Regions from separate parts of the Pseudomonas tohonis genome, predicted to be linked through region 2. Evidence: predicted binding sites of a transcription regulator. Region 2 holds the regulator's gene; each other region holds the start of a gene.
What was found. The regulator sigma-54, encoded in region 2, starts transcription at its own class of promoters, with help from an activator protein. The targets are predictions, from matches to a motif close to ANTGGCATNNANNTTGCTNT.
Positions count from the first base shown of each region.

Region 1 (5,641 bases), 1.2 Mb from region 2:
GCGGCATTTCATCGCGCGGGACATCCCCATCATCGGCCACTGCCTCGGCGGCCAGCTGCTGGCACGGGCGCTGGGGGCGGCGGTGCACCGCATGCCCTATACCGAGATCGGCTGGCAGCCGCTGGAGAAGCGCGCGCTGGCGGTGGGCAATCCCTGGGTCGCGCACCTGCCCATGCAGTTCCCGGTCTACCAGTGGCACAGCGATACGTTCGATCTGCCCGACGGCGCGCAGTGGCTGTTCGACAGCCCCTGGTGCCCCAATCAGGGCTTCTCCTGGGGCGACAAGGTGCTGGCCCTGCAAGGCCACCCGGAGATGACCGAGGAACTGGTGCGACTGTGGCTCACCGACTGGGCCCACCTGCTCGACGAGACCCAGCCCAGCCAGCAGCCCAGGGAGCGCATGCTCAAAGACCTGCCGGCCAAGGTGGAGGCGCTGCACCAGGTGGCGGAAGGGTTCTACCGACGCTGGCTGGACCTGGCCTTCCAGGACCAGTCCCAGCGCTCGGCCCCCGCCCTGAGCGCCTAGCGCTGGTACATGAGGCGCAGACCCTGTAGGGGCGAATTCATTCGCCAAGCGGCGCGCAGCGCCGCCGCTCTCCTGCCGAGGTAAACCCCCAGGCCTGACGCCGTGCCGTGATCGACCCCGCCGCGTGGAGGTGAAAAGCGACCTCAACCCTACGCAGCGGTCGGGTCCGGGGTGGGAGCGAATTCATTCGCGAAAAGGGCCGTGCAACGCGCCCACCCATGATTGCCATGGAGTCCGTGGTGCGTAGGGCGGGTGGAACCCGCGGCGTTGTGCACCATCGTCGGGTCGCACCCGACCTACATGAGGTCCAGACCCTGTAGGGGCGAATTCATTCGCCAAGCGGCGCGCAGCGCCGCCGCTCTCCTGCCGAGGTAAACCCCCAGGCCTGACGCCGTGCCGTGATCGACCCCGCCTGGTGGAGGTAAAAAGCGACCTCCACCCTACGCAGCGGTCGGGTCCGGGGTGGGAGCGAATTCATTCGCGAAGAGGGTCGCACGGCGCCTCGGGCAGGCCCGCTAACGCCCACCCATGATCGCGATGTAGTCCTGGGTCCAGCGGCTGTAGGGCACGCATTGCCCCTCGCCGCACTTGGCCTGGGGCGTCTTCCAGAAGGCGATCTTGTCGAACTGGTCGTAGCCGTTGGTGGCGCAGCCGCCGGCGCCGAGCAGTTCGCTGCTGGAGCAGCCCTTGGGGACCGCCGGCACCGAGCCGAACCAGGCCGCCACGTCGCCTTGCACCTTGGGCTCCAGGGACCAGTTCATCCATTTGTAGGCGCAGTTGGGGTGCTTGGCCTCGGCGTGCAGCATGGTGGTGTCGGCCCAGCCGGTGGAGCCTTCCGTGGGGATGGTGGAGGCGACGGGCTGCTTCTCGCCGCGCAGGGCGTTGACCTGGTAGGGCCAGGAGCCCGAGGCGGCCACGCCCTCGTTCTTGAAGTCGCTCATCTGCACGGTCGCGTCGTGCCAGTAGCGGTGGACCAGCGGTTGCTGGCCGCGCAACAGGGCGATGACGGCGGCGTACTGCGCCTCGCTCAGTTCGTAGGGATCGCGGATGCCCAGCTCGGGCCGGGTGCGGCGCAGGTAGAGGGCGGCGTCGGCGATGTAGATGGGGCCGTCGTAGGCCTGCACGCGACCCTTGTTGCTCTTGCCATCGGGCAGGGTGGTCTCCTCGAACACCACGTTCCAGCTCGTCGGCGGCTTGGGGAAGACCTGGGTGTTGTACATCAGCACGTTCGGCCCCCACTGGTAGGGCGTGCCGAAATGCTGCCCGGCCACGGTGTGCCAGGGGGCGTCCCTGAGCCGCTCGTCCACGTTCTTCCAGTTGGGGATCAGCGCGGTGTCGATCGGCTGCACGCGCTTGCCCGCCACCAGGCGCAGGGAGGCATCGCCGGAGGCGGTGACCAGGTCGTAGCCGCCCTTGGCCATCAGGCTGACCATCTCGTCGGAGGTGGCGGCGGTCTTCACGTTGACCTTGCAGCCGCTGTCCTTTTCGAAGGCGGTGACCCAGTCGTAGGCCTTGTCGGTCTCGCCGCGCTCGACGTAGCCGGGCCAGGCGATGATGTCGAGCGCGCCTTCGCCCTCGCCAATCTGCTTGAGCGGTTGTGCGGCCTGCAGCGCGCCGCTGAGCAGGGCGCTGGCGCAGGCGAACGCCGAAAGGGTGCTTCTGATCGAGGACATGGTCGACTCCTGATGCGGATGCGGCGGAGCCTGGGCGGCGACCGCAAGAGCAGCGGGCCGTGAGGCGGGAGGTGCTCAAGCGAGCGTAGTTCGCGGCCTGTGGCCTGACAAGCCAGGTTACCGACGGCGCGGGCAGGCTGGCGGCCTTGTCCTAGACTGCTTGCGTGGGCGCATTCGCGATGAGCGAAGAATTAGGGAACAAGTACGCGCAGCTCCCCGTCCTAATCCGTATCGCCGCCAAACGGGGCGGTGGCACCCGTTCCGCTTCCGAAGCTGCACCATCGCAGTGCGTCGGAGCTGGAGTCCGAGTGCAACTCATTGATACGTAAAGGGTTGAGTCGCTGGCACGAGGCTTGCGACTGCAAGATGGTCGGTGGTGACAAGGAGTCCGGCATGGCCCGCACCTTTTTTGACGAGATGTACGACGCGAGTGGCGAATGCCGCCCGCACTACCGGGAATTCGCCCGCTGGTTGGCCGATACCCCCGAGGAGCTGCTTGCCCAGAGGCGGCGCGAAGCCGACCTGCTGTTCCACCGGGCGGGCATCACCTTCACCCTCTATGGGGATGAACAGGGCACCGAGCGCCTGATCCCCTTCGATACCATTCCCCGATCCATCCCCATGAGCGAGTGGCGTGTCGTCGAGCGCGGCTGCATTCAGCGCGTCAAGGCGCTGAACATGTTCCTCGCCGACCTCTACCACGGCCAGCGCATCATCAAGGCGGGGATCATCCCGGCCGAGCAGGTGCTGGCCAACGAGGGCTACCAGATCGCCATGCAGGGCCTGGACCTGCATCGCGACATCTACGCCCATATCGCCGGCGTGGACCTGGTGCGCGACGGCGACGGCACCTACTACGTGCTCGAGGACAACCTGCGCACCCCCAGCGGCGTCAGCTACATGCTCGAAGACCGCAAGATGATGATGCGCCTGTTCCCCGAGCTGTTCGCGGCGCAGCGCGTGGCGCCCATCGACCACTACCCGAACCTGCTGCTGGAGACCCTCAAGAGCTCCAGCCCGCTGGACAACCCCAGCGTCGTGGTGCTGACCCCGGGGCGCTTCAACAGCGCCTACTTCGAGCACGCCTTCCTCGCCCGCGAGATGGGCGTCGAGCTGGTGGAGGGCGCCGACCTGTTCGTCCGCGACGACCGCGTCTACATGCGCACCACCTCCGGCCCGCAGCCGGTGGACGTGATCTACCGTCGCCTCGACGACGCCTTCCTCGACCCGCTGGCCTTCAACCCGGACTCCATGCTCGGCGTGCCCGGCCTGCTGGCGGCGTACCGTTCCGGCAACGTGGTGCTGGCCAACGCCATCGGCACCGGGGTGGCGGACGACAAGTCGATCTATCCCTACGTCGGCGACATGATCCGCTTCTACCTCGACGAGGAACCCATCCTCGCCAACGTGCCCACCTGGCAGTGCCGCAAGCCCGAGGAGCTGTCCCACGTGCTGGCCAACCTGCCGGAGCTGGTGGTGAAGGAAACCCAGGGTTCCGGCGGCTACGGCATGCTGGTCGGCCCGGCCGCCACCAAGGCGGAGATCGAAGCCTTCCGCGAACGCCTCAAGGCGCGGCCGGAGGCCTACATCGCCCAGCCCACGCTGAGCCTGTCCACCTGCCCGACCTTCGTCGAGAAGGGCATCGCCCCGCGCCACATCGACTTGCGCCCGTTCGTCCTCTCCGGCCGTGAAACGCGCCTGGTGCCGGGCGGCCTGACGCGCGTCGCGCTGCGCGAAGGCTCGCTGGTGGTGAACTCGTCGCAGGGCGGCGGTACCAAAGACACCTGGATCGTGGAGGACTGATCGTGCTGAGCCGTACTGCCTCCGATCTGTACTGGATGTCGCGCTACCTGGAGCGCGCCGAGAACCTCGCGCGCATGCTCGATGTGAGCTACTCGCTGTCGCTGATGCCCCAGGACGGCCGTGGCGATGGCCTGGAAGAGCTCGCCATGCCGCTGCTGATCACCGGCACCCTGGACGCCTACCTGACCCGCCACGGCCAGCTGCACGCCGAGCGTATGCTGCACTTCTTCGCCCTCGATGCGGAGAACCCGGCGAGCATCTACAGCTGCCTGGGCGCCGCCCGTACCAACGCCCACGCCGTGCGCGGCCGCATCACCGCCGACATGTGGGAAAACATCAACGCCACCTGGCTGGAGATGCGCGGCATCGCCGGCGAGGGCCTGGGGCGCTACGGGATCAAGCGCTTCTGCGAGTGGGTCAAGGAGCGCTCGCACCTGTTCCGCGGCGCCACCTTCGGCACCATCATGCGTCACGACCCCTACCGCTTCATCCGTCTCGGAACCTTCATAGAACGGGCGGACAATACGTTGCGCCTGCTCGATGCACGCTACGAGATGCTCGGCGAGGAGGCGGAGGAGGTCAGCGATACGTCCGCACGTGGCTACTACCAGTGGAGCGCCTTGCTCCGCGCGCTGTCGTCCTTCGAGGCCTACACCGAGGTGTTCCGGGGTTCGCCCGGCGCACGCCAGGTGTCCGAGCTCCTGCTGCTGCGCCCCGACGTGCCGCGCTCCCTGCGCGCCTGCATGGAGGAGCTCAACCTGATCCTTTCCAGCCTGCCCGGCGAGAACGGCCGGCCGGCCCAGCGCCTGGCCGCCGAGCTGGACGCACGCCTGCGCTACACGAGCATCGACGAGATCCTCGGTGAGGGCCTGCACGGCTGGCTCACCGACTTCATCCTGCTGGTTCGCCAATTGGCCAGAGCGATCCACAGCTCTTATCTGGAGGCCGTATGAAACTGTCCATCCGCCACGAAACCACCTATCGCTACGACGACCAGGTTCGCGCGAGCATCCAGTACCTGCGCCTGACGCCCCACGACAGCGAGCGCCAGCACATCCTCAGCTGGCAGCTCGACCTGCCGCGCCCGGTACGCGCGCAGATCGACCCCTACGGCAACATCCTCCACGTGCTGACCCTGGACGAACCCCACGAGGCCATCGTCATCGGCGCCCGTGGCCAGGTGGAGATCGACGAGCACAGCGAGGCCGAGCACGACAAGCTCTCGGCGCTGCCATTCCTGCGCTCCACCCGCCTGACCACGGCGGACGAGGCGTTGCGTGCCTTCGCCCATGCCCACTGCAAGCCCCGGCCCGAGCGCAGCGGCCTGATCACCCTGATGGACGCGCTGCACGAGCACATCGACTACCAGACCGGCGTCACCGCCGTGGACAGCACCGCCGCCGAGGCCTTCGCCGGCCGTGCGGGGGTCTGCCAGGACCATACCCACGCCTTCCTCGCCTGCGCCCGCACCCTCGGCGTGCCGGCGCGCTTCGTCTCCGGCTACCTGTACAAGGAGAACAACGCCCACCTGGTCAGCCACGCCTGGGCGGAAGCCTGGCTGGGCGATGCCTGGTACAGCTTCGACGTCACCAACCGCCTGTCCCGCCCGGAGCGCCACCTCAAGCTCGCCGTCGGCCTG
Region 1 covers NZ_AP023189.1:2,567,844-2,573,484, forward strand. Annotated here, with positions in the region: gene HSX14_RS11815 (type 1 glutamine amidotransferase) at 1-526, shown strand, start outside; gene ydcS (putative ABC transporter substrate-binding protein YdcS) at 1,042-2,199, opposite strand; gene HSX14_RS11825 (circularly permuted type 2 ATP-grasp protein) at 2,593-4,002, shown strand; gene HSX14_RS11830 (alpha-E domain-containing protein) at 4,005-4,955, shown strand; gene HSX14_RS11835 (transglutaminase family protein) at 4,952-5,641, shown strand, end outside.
Region 1: the regulator sigma-54 is predicted to act here: its motif matches at 2,540-2,559, upstream of HSX14_RS11825 (circularly permuted type 2 ATP-grasp protein).

Region 2 (5,641 bases):
CGAATTCCCCTGGCACGTGCAGAGCGAGCGCGGCGAAGTCAGCCCCGAAGGGGAGCAGGTGGAACTGATCGACAAGGTCCGCGTGGCACGCACCGATGCCAAGGGCCGGCCGACCATTCTCACCACCAGCCGCCTGACCGTGTTCCCGGACAAGCAATATGCGGAAACCCAGCAAGCCGTTAGAATCGACGCCGCCAACGGGGTTACCACGGCACAAGGAATGAAAGCGTACTTGAATGACAGCAGGATGATCCTGCAGTCCAACGTAAGAGGCCAGCATGAGGTTCGTTAAAACCCTCCCCCTACTGCTCAGCCTGGGTGCTGCACTCGGAAGTGCCAGCGCCTGGGCGCTGCCCAGCGACCGTGATCAGCCGATCCGGGTCCAGGCCGACAGCGCCGAACTCGACGACAAGCAAGGCGTGGCGGTCTATCGCGGTGATGTCGTGATCACCCAGGGCACCCTGAAGATCACCGGCGACACCGTGACCATCACCCAGAACGCCCAGGGCGAGCTGGAGGTCTTCACCTCGGTCGGCAAACCTGCCTACTACGAGCAGAAGCCTGCGGTGGACAAGCAGATCGTCAAGGCATACGGCATGACCATCCAGTACTTCGCCGCCAACGAGCGCATCGTGCTGATCGACCAGGCCAAGGTGATCCAGGAAGGCAACACCTTCGAAGGCGAGAAGATCGTCTACGACACCCAGCGCCAGATCGTCAACGCAGGTCGCGCCACCGGCACCAATGTCGGCACCCCGCGCCCACGCATCGACATGGTCATCCAGCCGAAGAAGAAAGAGCAGCAAGCGGGACAAGCACAGTAATGGCGACCCTCAAAGCCCAGCACCTGGCGAAGAGCTACAGGAGCCGCCAGGTGGTACGTGATGTCAGCCTGTCCATCGACAGCGGCCAGATCGTCGGCCTGCTCGGCCCCAACGGCGCCGGCAAGACCACCTGCTTCTACATGATCGTGGGCCTGGTGAAGGCCGACCAGGGCCGCGTACTGATCGATCAGCAGGACGTCACCCACCAGCCCATGCACGGCCGCGCCCGCGCCGGCATCGGCTACCTGCCTCAGGAAGCCTCGATCTTCCGCAAGCTCAGCGTGGCCGACAACATCATGGCCATCCTCGAGACCCGCAAGGAACTCGACCGCGCCGGCCGCCATCGCGAGCTGGAGAGCCTGCTCCAGGAATTCCACATCAGCCACATCCGCGACAGCATCGGCATGAGCCTGTCCGGTGGTGAGCGCCGCCGCGTCGAGATCGCCCGCGCCCTGGCCACCGCCCCCAAGTTCATCCTGCTCGACGAACCCTTTGCCGGTGTCGACCCCATCTCCGTGGGCGACATCAAGCAGATCATCCACCACCTCAAGGCGAAGGGGATCGGCGTGCTGATCACCGACCACAACGTCCGCGAGACCCTGGATATCTGCGAAACCGCCTACATCGTGAATGACGGCCAACTCATCGCCGAAGGCAGTGCGGAAGAGATCCTGGCCAACCAACTGGTCAAGGAAGTCTACCTGGGGCACGAATTCCGCCTCTGAAGGCCAGCCCTTGCACGCAGAAGTTGCGAGCAGTAGAAAAATCATTCAAGGTCAGGCATATAATTTGCTTCCTGGTGGCGCCTCGGCGCCCTGTAGTGGATGGCGCATGCGCGCCGGCGAATAAGGTGCTAAGCCCCCTGCCATGAAACCATCGCTAGTCCTGAAGATGGGCCAGCAGCTGACGATGACCCCGCAGCTGCAACAGGCCATCCGCCTACTCCAACTGTCCACCCTGGATCTGCAGCAGGAAATCCAGGAGGCGCTGGAGTCCAATCCCATGCTTGAACGCCAGGAGGAAGGAGAGGACTTCGACAACTCCGACCCCATGGCCGAAAGCGAGCAGCAGCCCAACTCCGCCAGCCAGGAATCCAGCTTCCAGGAATCCAGCGTCCCCACTTCCGAGAGCGAAAGCCTCGAAGACGGGGAATGGCACGAGCGCATCCCCAGCGAGCTGCCCGTCGACACCGCCTGGGAAGATGTCTACCAGACCAGCGCCAGCAGCCTGCCCAGCTCCGACGACGACGAGTGGGATTTCACCTCCCGCACCTCGGTCGGCGAGAGCCTGCAGAGCCACCTGCTGTGGCAGCTCAACCTGGCGCCCATGTCCGATACCGATCGCCTGATCGGCGTCACCCTCATCGACTGCATCAACAATGACGGCTACCTGGAGGAAACCCTCGAGGAAGTTGTGGAGGCCTTCGACCCCGAACTCGAGATCGAGCTCGACGAAGTCGAGGTTGTCCTGCGCCGTATCCAGCAGTTCGAGCCGGCGGGTGTCGGCGCTCGCGACCTGCGCGAATGCCTGCTCCTGCAACTGCGCCAGTTGCCGCCTAAGACTCCCTGGCTGAGCGAAGCGCAGCGCCTGGCGGGCGACTATCTCGACCTGCTGGGCAGTCGCGACTACAGCCAGCTGATGCGCCGCATGAAGCTCAAGGAAGACGAGCTGCGCCAGGTGATCGAGCTGATCCAGGGCCTCAATCCGCGTCCCGGCTCGCAGATCGAGGCCAGCGAACCCGAATACGTCGTGCCGGATGTCATCGTGCGCAAGCACAACGAGCGCTGGCTGGTGGAGCTGAACCAGGAAGCCGTCCCTCGCCTGCGCGTGAACCCGCACTACGCCGGCTTCGTCCGCCGGGCAGACTCGAGTGCCGACAACACCTTCATGCGCAACCAGCTGCAGGAAGCACGCTGGTTCATCAAGAGCCTGCAAAGCCGCAACGAGACCCTGATGAAGGTGGCGACCCAGATCGTCGAGCACCAGCGCGGTTTCCTCGAGTACGGCGACGAGGCGATGAAGCCTCTGGTACTGCATGACATTGCCGAAGCGGTGGGCATGCACGAGTCGACCATTTCGCGCGTCACCACCCAGAAATTCATGCACACCCCCCGTGGCATATACGAGCTGAAATACTTCTTCTCCAGCCACGTCAGCACCTCCGAAGGCGGTGAATGCTCGTCCACCGCCATCCGCGCGATCATCAAGAAACTGGTCGCTGCGGAAAATGCCAAAAAGCCGTTGAGCGACAGCAAGATCGCTGGTTTACTGGAAGCACAGGGTATCCAAGTGGCCCGCCGCACAGTCGCCAAGTACCGGGAATCCCTCGGGATAGCGCCTTCCAGCGAACGCAAGCGGCTGATGTGACGCGGATTGATCCACGCCAAAGTGTTCCGGTGGCAGGCCCGTTAGCCTGTCTCTTACACACGGGCAATAAGGAGAAAGCGGTATGCAAGTCAACATCAGTGGACATCAACTGGATGTGACCGACGCCCTGCGCGACTATGTCGTCGAGAAGTTCGACAGACTGGAGCGCCACTTCGACAAGATCACCAATGTGCAGGTGATCATGCAGGTGGAGAAACTGAAGCAGAAGATCGAAGCCACCCTGCACATCGCCGGTGGTGAGGTCGTGGCCAATGCGGAGCATGAAGACATGTACGCGGCCATCGACCTGCTTACGGACAAACTCGACCGCCAACTGATCAAACACAAGGAAAAGCAGCTGAACCGCCAGCAGGGCGCAACCGCCCGCTGACATTCCCCTTCCTATGATCCGACTTGAGCAAATCCTGACCCCCGGCCGTTCCCTCGTGAACGTGCCGGGCGGCAGCAAAAAACGTGTCCTGGAACAGATCGCCAACCTGGTTGCTCGCGAACTTCCCGACCTCGACTCGCAAGATATCTTCGAAAGCCTGATCGCCCGGGAGAAACTCGGCTCGACAGGTTTCGGCAACGGTATCGCCATCCCCCATTGCCGGCTTCCCGGCTGCGCCGCGCCCATCAGCGCCGTGCTGCGCCTGGAGGCCCCCGTCGACTTCGACGCCATCGACGGCGCCCCGGTGGACCTGCTGTTCGTACTGCTGGTCCCCGAAGCCGCCACCGACGAGCACCTGGAATTGCTCCGCCAGATCGCCAGCATGCTGGACCGCACCGAAGTGCGCGACCGCCTGCGCGTGGCGCAGAGCAGCGACAGCCTGTATCAGGTGGTAGTGGACGTCCAGAACGGACGCTAGGACCTTGCCATGCGCCTGATCATCGTCAGCGGCCGTTCAGGCTCAGGCAAGAGCACCGCCCTCGATGTCCTCGAGGACAACGGCTTCTACTGCATCGACAACCTGCCCGCCGGCCTCCTCCCCGAACTGGCCGAACGCGCCCTGCTGCAGACCGAGCTGCTGCATCCGCAGGTCGCCGTGTCCATCGACGCGCGCAACCTGCCCAGCCAGCTCAAGCGCTTCCCCGAATTGCTCGAAGAGGCCCGCGCGCGCCATATCCAGTGCGACGTGCTGTACCTGGACGCGGATGACGAGACCCTGCTCAAGCGCTTCTCCGAAACCCGCCGGCGACACCCGCTGACCAACGAAGACCGCTCCCTGGCCGAAGCCATCCTCGACGAGTCGAAGCTGCTCGCGCCCATTTCGGACCTGGCCGATCTGAAGATCGATACCACCCACCTCAACCTCTACCAGCTGCGCGACAGCATCAAGCTGCGCCTGCTGAACAAGCCCGAGCCGGGAACCGCCTTCCTCGTCGAATCCTTCGGTTTCAAACGCGGCATGCCGGTCGACGCCGACCTGGTATTCGACGTGCGTTGCCTGCCCAACCCCTATTGGAAGCCCGAGCTGCGCGACCACTCCGGCCAGGATGCCGTCGTCGCCGAATACCTAGCCGCCCAGCCGGATGTCGAGGAGATGTACCAGGACATCCTCGGCTACCTGAACAAATGGCTGCCGCGCTTCGCCGCCAGCAACCGCGCCTATGTCACCGTCGCCATCGGCTGCACCGGCGGCCACCACCGCTCCGTGTACCTGGCCGAACGCCTCGGGCAGGCACTCAAACCCAACCTGAAGAACGTCCAGGTTCGCCACCGCGACCTCAGTTAAAGGATCCCCGCCGCGATGCCAGCCTGTGAAATCACCATCATCAACAAACTGGGGCTGCATGCCCGTGCCGCCGCCAAGTTCGTCGGCGTCGCCGGCCGCTATCCCTGCCAGATCCGCGTCGGTCGCAACCCGGAAAGCCTGGTGGACGGCAAGAGCATCATGGCCGTGATGATGCTCGCCGCAGGCAAGGGCACCGCCATCCACCTGCACACCGAAGGCGAGCAGGACGACGATGCGCTCAACGCGCTGATCGAACTGATCAACAATCGCTTCGACGAAGGCGAGTGAAGACAGGCCTCCACCCGGCGGCGCCAGGCACGCAGCGCAAGCGGACACACCGCCGCGCGACGCCTCACTGCGTCGCCGCCTGAAGCATCGGCCGATCAGGCCAGCGCCGTATCCAGCACCATCATCAGACAGAAGCCCGCCGCCAGCCCCAGGCTCGCGGCGGTCTCATGCCCCTTGCGGTGGCACTCCGGAATGATTTCGTGGGTCACCGCGAACAGCATCGCTCCCGCCGCCAAGGCCAGGCCCCAGGGCAACAGCAGCACCGACACCTGCACCAGCCAGGCGCAAAGCAACGCGAACAGCGGCTCGACCACCCCGGATGCCGCACCGATCAGCATCGCCCAGCCCCGTGACATACCCGCCCCCGCCAATACCAAGGAAATGATCAGCCCCTCCGGCAGGTCCTGCAGCGCGATGCCCAATGCC
Region 2 covers NZ_AP023189.1:1,397,377-1,403,017, reverse strand. Annotated here, with positions in the region: gene lptC (LPS export ABC transporter periplasmic protein LptC) at 1-292, shown strand, start outside; gene lptA (lipopolysaccharide transport periplasmic protein LptA) at 279-824, shown strand; gene lptB (LPS export ABC transporter ATP-binding protein) at 824-1,549, shown strand; gene HSX14_RS06490 (RNA polymerase factor sigma-54) at 1,692-3,191, shown strand; gene hpf (ribosome hibernation-promoting factor, HPF/YfiA family) at 3,274-3,582, shown strand; gene ptsN (PTS IIA-like nitrogen regulatory protein PtsN) at 3,596-4,060, shown strand; gene rapZ (RNase adapter RapZ) at 4,070-4,927, shown strand; gene HSX14_RS06470 (HPr family phosphocarrier protein) at 4,943-5,215, shown strand; gene HSX14_RS06465 (ZIP family metal transporter) at 5,311-5,641, opposite strand, start outside.

Region 3 (5,641 bases), 780 kb from region 2:
AAGGTCTGGAAAAGCAGGAACAGGGCGGCATCTTAGCCCTTTGTCTAAGCAGGGTCACCCCAAGAAACCCGGGGCTTTTGTCTTAACTTCGGCTCAGCTTTCCTTTAGAATCGGCCCGCCATTTTAGGCGCCAATGTCCGTTGGAAGCTGTTTTCAAAGCGTCACGAGCACAGTCCACCCGGCAGGAAATCTTGGCGCTGGGCACTCCCCGGCGAGTGTCCAACGCCAGCCCTCATCAGGCCTTCCTTCCGGCGTAAAACTTTGAAAACAGCTTCTGGATGGAACCATCGAAACCCTGGCCAGGCAGCTCACAAAGCTGCGCGGCGCACGGGTTCGCTGGATTCCTGGATGAGCGTCCCGGACAACTCCTTGGGACCACTGATGAGGGTAAAACTGTGCTTGAAGCCTATCGCAAACACGTACAAGAGCGTGCCGCCCAGGGTATCGTGCCCCAGCCGCTGAACGCCGAACAGACCGCAGGCCTGGTAGAGCTGCTGAAGAACCCGCCGGCCGGCGAAGAAGAATTCCTCGTAGACCTGATCACCAACCGCGTTCCGCCGGGCGTGGACGAAGCCGCCTACGTCAAGGCCGGTTTCCTCTCCGCCGTCGCCAAGGGTGAAGCCAAGTCCCCGCTGATCTCCAAGCAACGCGCCACCGAGCTCCTCGGCACCATGCAGGGCGGCTACAACATCGCCACCCTGGTCGAGCTGCTGGATGACGCCGAGCTGGCGGCCACCGCTGCCGAACAGCTCAAGCACACCCTGCTGATGTTCGACGCCTTCCACGACGTCGCCGAGAAAGCCAAGGCCGGCAACGCCCACGCCAAGGCCGTCCTGGAATCCTGGGCCGCCGGCGAGTGGTTCACCGCCAAGCCCGCCATCGCCGACAAGTACAGCCTGGCCGTGTTCAAGGTCACCGGCGAAACCAACACCGACGACCTGTCCCCGGCTCCGGACGCCTGGTCCCGCCCGGACATCCCGCTGCACGCCCTGGCCATGCTGAAGATGGCCCGCGACGGCATCGTCCCCGAGCAGCAAGGCGCCATCGGCCCGCTGAAGCAGATCGAAGAGATCAAGGCCAAGGGCTTCCCGGTCGCCTACGTCGGTGACGTGGTCGGCACCGGCTCCTCGCGCAAATCCGCCACCAACTCGGTGCTGTGGTTCTTCGGCGACGACATCCCCTATGTGCCGAACAAGCGCGCAGGCGGCTTCTGCTTCGGTTCCAAGATCGCCCCGATCTTCTACAACACCATGGAAGACGCCGGCGCCCTGCCGATCGAGTTCGACGTGTCGAACATCAACATGGGCGACGTGATCGACGTCTACCCGCACGCCGGCAAGGTGTGCAAGCACGGCACCGACGAAGTCATCACCACCTTCGAACTGAAGACCCCGGTGCTGCTCGACGAAGTCCGCGCTGGCGGCCGTATCCCGCTGATCGTCGGCCGTGGCCTGACCGAGAAGGCCCGTGCCGAACTGGGCCTGGGCGCCTCCGACCTGTTCAAGAAGCCGGAACAGCCCGCCGACAGCGGCAAGGGCTTCACCCTGGCGCAGAAGATGGTCGGCAAGGCGTGCGGCGTAGCCGGCGTCCGCCCGGGCACCTACTGCGAGCCGAAGATGACCACCGTCGGATCCCAGGACACCACTGGCCCGATGACCCGCGACGAGCTGAAGGACCTGGCCTGCCTGGGCTTCTCCGCCGACCTGGTCATGCAGTCCTTCTGCCACACCGCTGCCTATCCGAAGCCCATCGACGTCACCACCCACCACACCCTGCCGGATTTCATCCGCACCCGTGGCGGCGTGTCCCTGCGTCCTGGCGACGGCATCATCCACAGCTGGCTGAACCGCATGCTGCTGCCGGACACCGTCGGCACCGGTGGTGACTCCCACACCCGCTTCCCGATCGGCATCTCCTTCCCGGCCGGTTCCGGCCTGGTGGCCTTCGCCGCCGCCACCGGCGTCATGCCGCTGGACATGCCCGAGTCCGTCCTGGTGCGTTTCAAAGGCAAGATGCAGCCCGGTATCACCCTGCGTGACCTGGTCCATGCCATCCCCTACTACGCCATCCAGAAGGGCCTGCTGACCGTCGAGAAGAAGGGCAAGAAGAACATCTTCTCCGGCCGCATCCTCGAGATCGAAGGCCTGGACGAACTGACCGTCGAGCAGGCGTTCGAGCTGTCCGACGCCTCCGCCGAGCGTTCCGCTGCGGGCTGCACCATCAAGCTGCCGGAAAAGGCCATCGCCGAGTACCTGCAGTCCAACATCACCCTGCTGCGCTGGATGATCGGCGAAGGCTACGGCGATGCCCGCACCATGGAGCGTCGCGCCCAGGCGATGGAAGCCTGGCTGGCCAACCCGCAACTGATGGAAGCCGACAAGGACGCCGAGTACGCCGAGATCATCGAGATCGACCTGGCCGACGTGAAGGAGCCGGTTCTCTGCGCTCCGAACGACCCGGACGATGCCCGCCTGCTCTCCACCGTCGCCGGCGACAAGATCGACGAAGTGTTCATCGGTTCCTGCATGACCAACATCGGCCACTTCCGCGCTGCCGGTAAGCTGCTGGACAAGGTCAAGGGCTCGATTCCGACCCGCCTGTGGCTGTCGCCGCCGACCAAGATGGACCAGCACCAGCTGACCGAGGAAGGCTACTACGGCATCTACGGCAAGGCCGGCGCGCGCATGGAAATGCCGGGCTGCTCGCTGTGCATGGGTAACCAGGCACGCGTGGCGTCGAACTCCACCGTGGTTTCGACCTCCACCCGCAACTTCCCGAACCGTCTGGGCGATGGCGCCAACGTGTACCTGGCCTCCGCCGAACTGGCGGCAGTCGCGTCCATCCTGGGCAAGCTGCCGACCGTCGAGGAGTACATGGAATACGCGAAGAACATCGACAGCATGGCTGCCGACGTCTACCGCTACCTGTCCTTCGACCAGATCGCCGAGTACCGCGAAGCCGCTGCGAACGCCAAGATCCCGGTCGTTCAAGCCTAAGCCTCATCGGCAATGAAGAAGCCCCGCCCCGTGCGGGGCTTTTTCATGGGCGCGATCTGGGCCCGGACGTGCGCAGCGGCTTTTCAGTGGGCCCCCGCGCACGCGGGGGCCCACTGAAAAGCCCGGCCCGAAACCGTGCCGCCCCCCACGAATTCGCCCTCCCCCGCCTTGCCAGCCCAACGCCAGCGGCTATGTTCCAAGGAGAAGCGCCCAACCGCTCATTCCAAGGAGTAACACCATGAAGCACTGGATCCTCATCGCCCTCTGCCTGGTCGGCCTCTCCGGCTGCTCCAGCGAATATTTGATCAACACCACCGACGGCCAGATCCTCACCAGCGACGGCAAGCCCGAGCTGGACGAAGACACCGGCATGCTCGAATTCGAGGACAGCGAAGGCCGCAAGCAGCAGATCCCGCAGACCCAGGTGAAGCAGATCATCGAGCGCTGATCCGCCCCGCTCCATCCAGGCCCCCACTGCGGTGGGGGTCTGTCTTCGTGCCCCTGGCACATCGCTTGCTTCGTCACTCGCATCAGGCCCTCCCCAACGGCGGGGCGGGCCGCCGGACAATGGCGTCGTCATCGGTCATCGCACCCCGCGATAGGCCGGGGCGGCGCCTTTTCGTTGATGGGATGGCGACAGCATGAGCGACGACCGACTGCACACACGCAATGACAACCTGGCCTGGGTCACCGGCAGCGATGCACCGGAAAAGAGCACGCTGGACCTCGGCTTCATGGCCCTCACCGACTCGGCTTCGCTGGTCGTCGCCGCCACCCAGGGCTTCGCCCAGCCCTACGGCCTGACCCTCAACCTCAAGCGCCAGGCCTCCTGGGCCACCCTGCGCGACAAGCTGCTGGCCGGCGAGCTGGACGCCGCCCAGGCGCTCTATGGCCAGGTCTACGGCATCCACCTGGGCATCGGCGGTACCGCCACCGACATGGCCATCCTCATGGGCCTGTGCCAGAACGGCCAGGCCATCAACCTCTCCGAACCCCTGCGACGCGCTGGCGTGACCACTGCCGAGGCACTGGTAACCCACGTGCGCCAGGGTGGTGCACGGCTCACCTTCGCCCAGACCTTCCCCACCGGCACCCACGCCATGTGGCTCGCCTACTGGCTGGCCGCCCATGGCATCCACCCGCTGCACGACGTCAACAGCGTGGTGGTACCGCCCTCGCAGATGGTCGCCCACCTCCAGGCCGCGCGCATCGACGGCTTCTGCGCCGGCGGCCCCTGGGGCGCCCTGGCGGTGGACCAGGGCCAGGGCTTCACCCTCGCCACCAGCCAGATGATCTGGCCCGACCACCCGGAGAAGGTCCTCGGCGTCACCGCCGCCTTCGCCGAGGCCTACCCGAACACCGCCCGCGCCCTGACCATGGCCGTGCTCGAAGCCAGCCGCTTCATCGAGCAGAGCGAGGAAAACCGCCGCAGCACGGCACAACTCATCAGCGGTGCCGAGTACGTCGACGCACCGCTCTCGGCCATCGAGCCGCGCTTCCTCGGCCACTACCGCGACGGCCTGGGCAACGCCTGGGAAGACGCCCACCCGCTGCGCTTCTTCGACGATGGCCGGGTCAACATGCCCTACCTATCCGATGGCATCTGGTTCATGACCCAGTTCCGCCGCTGGGGCCTGTTGCGCGATGACCCGGACTACCTCGGCGTCGCCCGCCAGGTGCAGCGCCTCGACCTCTATCGCCAGGCCGCCGAGGCCCTTGGCATCGAAGTCCCCGGGCCGATGCGCAGCGCCACGCTGATGGACGGCGTCACCTGGGATGGCAGCGACCCGGCCGGCTACGCACGCGGTTTCCGCCTGCACGCCCTCGCCGGCACACCCTCCGCCCTCGCCCTGTAACGGAGGGACGCCCCTATGCTGCGCATCCTGCTGATCAACGACACCGCCAAGAAAGTCGGTCGTCTTCGCACCGCCCTGGTCGAAGCCGGCTTCGAGGTCATCGACGAATCCGGGCTGACCATCGACCTGCCCGCACGGGTCGAGGCCGTGCGCCCCGATGTCGTGCTCATCGACACCGAATCCCCGGGACGCGACGTCATGGAACAGGTGGTGCTGGTCAGCCGCGACCAGCCCCGCCCCATCGTCATGTTCACCGACGAGCACGATCCCGGCGTCATGCGCCAGGCCATCCAGGCCGGCGTCAGCGCCTACATAGTCGAAGGCATCCACGCCCAGCGCCTGCAACCGATCCTCGACGTCGCCATCGCCCGCTTCGAAAGCGACCAGGCCCTGCGCGCCCAGCTCAACGCCCGCGAGCAGCAGCTCGCCGAGCGCAAGCGCGTGGAACTGGCCAAGGGGCTGCTGATGAAGATGAAGAGCTGCAACGAGGAAGAGGCCTATACCCTGATGCGCCGCCAGGCCATGAGCCGCCAGCAGAAGCTCATCCAGGTGGCCGAACAGATCATCGCCATGCACGAAATGCTCGGGCACTGAAGGGCAACTGTACGGGTGTGAGTTGTAACTGTTCCGCTGGAGGCGAGCGGGCGCTGGCGACTGTACCGCCGTCGCGGGCGCAGCGTGTATCTGCTGGCCCGGCACGGCGGCGGCTAAGGTAGGCCCATCGCCACCACCGCCCGGACACCCCCATGGACACCGAACGCCAGCTCCTCGAAGACGCCGACCGCCGCG
Region 3 covers NZ_AP023189.1:2,180,304-2,185,944, reverse strand. Annotated here, with positions in the region: gene acnB (bifunctional aconitate hydratase 2/2-methylisocitrate dehydratase) at 396-2,996, shown strand; gene HSX14_RS10070 (YgdI/YgdR family lipoprotein) at 3,235-3,444, shown strand; gene HSX14_RS10065 (CmpA/NrtA family ABC transporter substrate-binding protein) at 3,638-4,852, shown strand; gene HSX14_RS10060 (ANTAR domain-containing response regulator) at 4,868-5,446, shown strand; gene HSX14_RS10055 (pyridoxal phosphate-dependent decarboxylase family protein) at 5,599-5,641, shown strand, end outside.
Region 3: the regulator sigma-54 is predicted to act here: its motif matches at 3,497-3,516, upstream of HSX14_RS10065 (CmpA/NrtA family ABC transporter substrate-binding protein).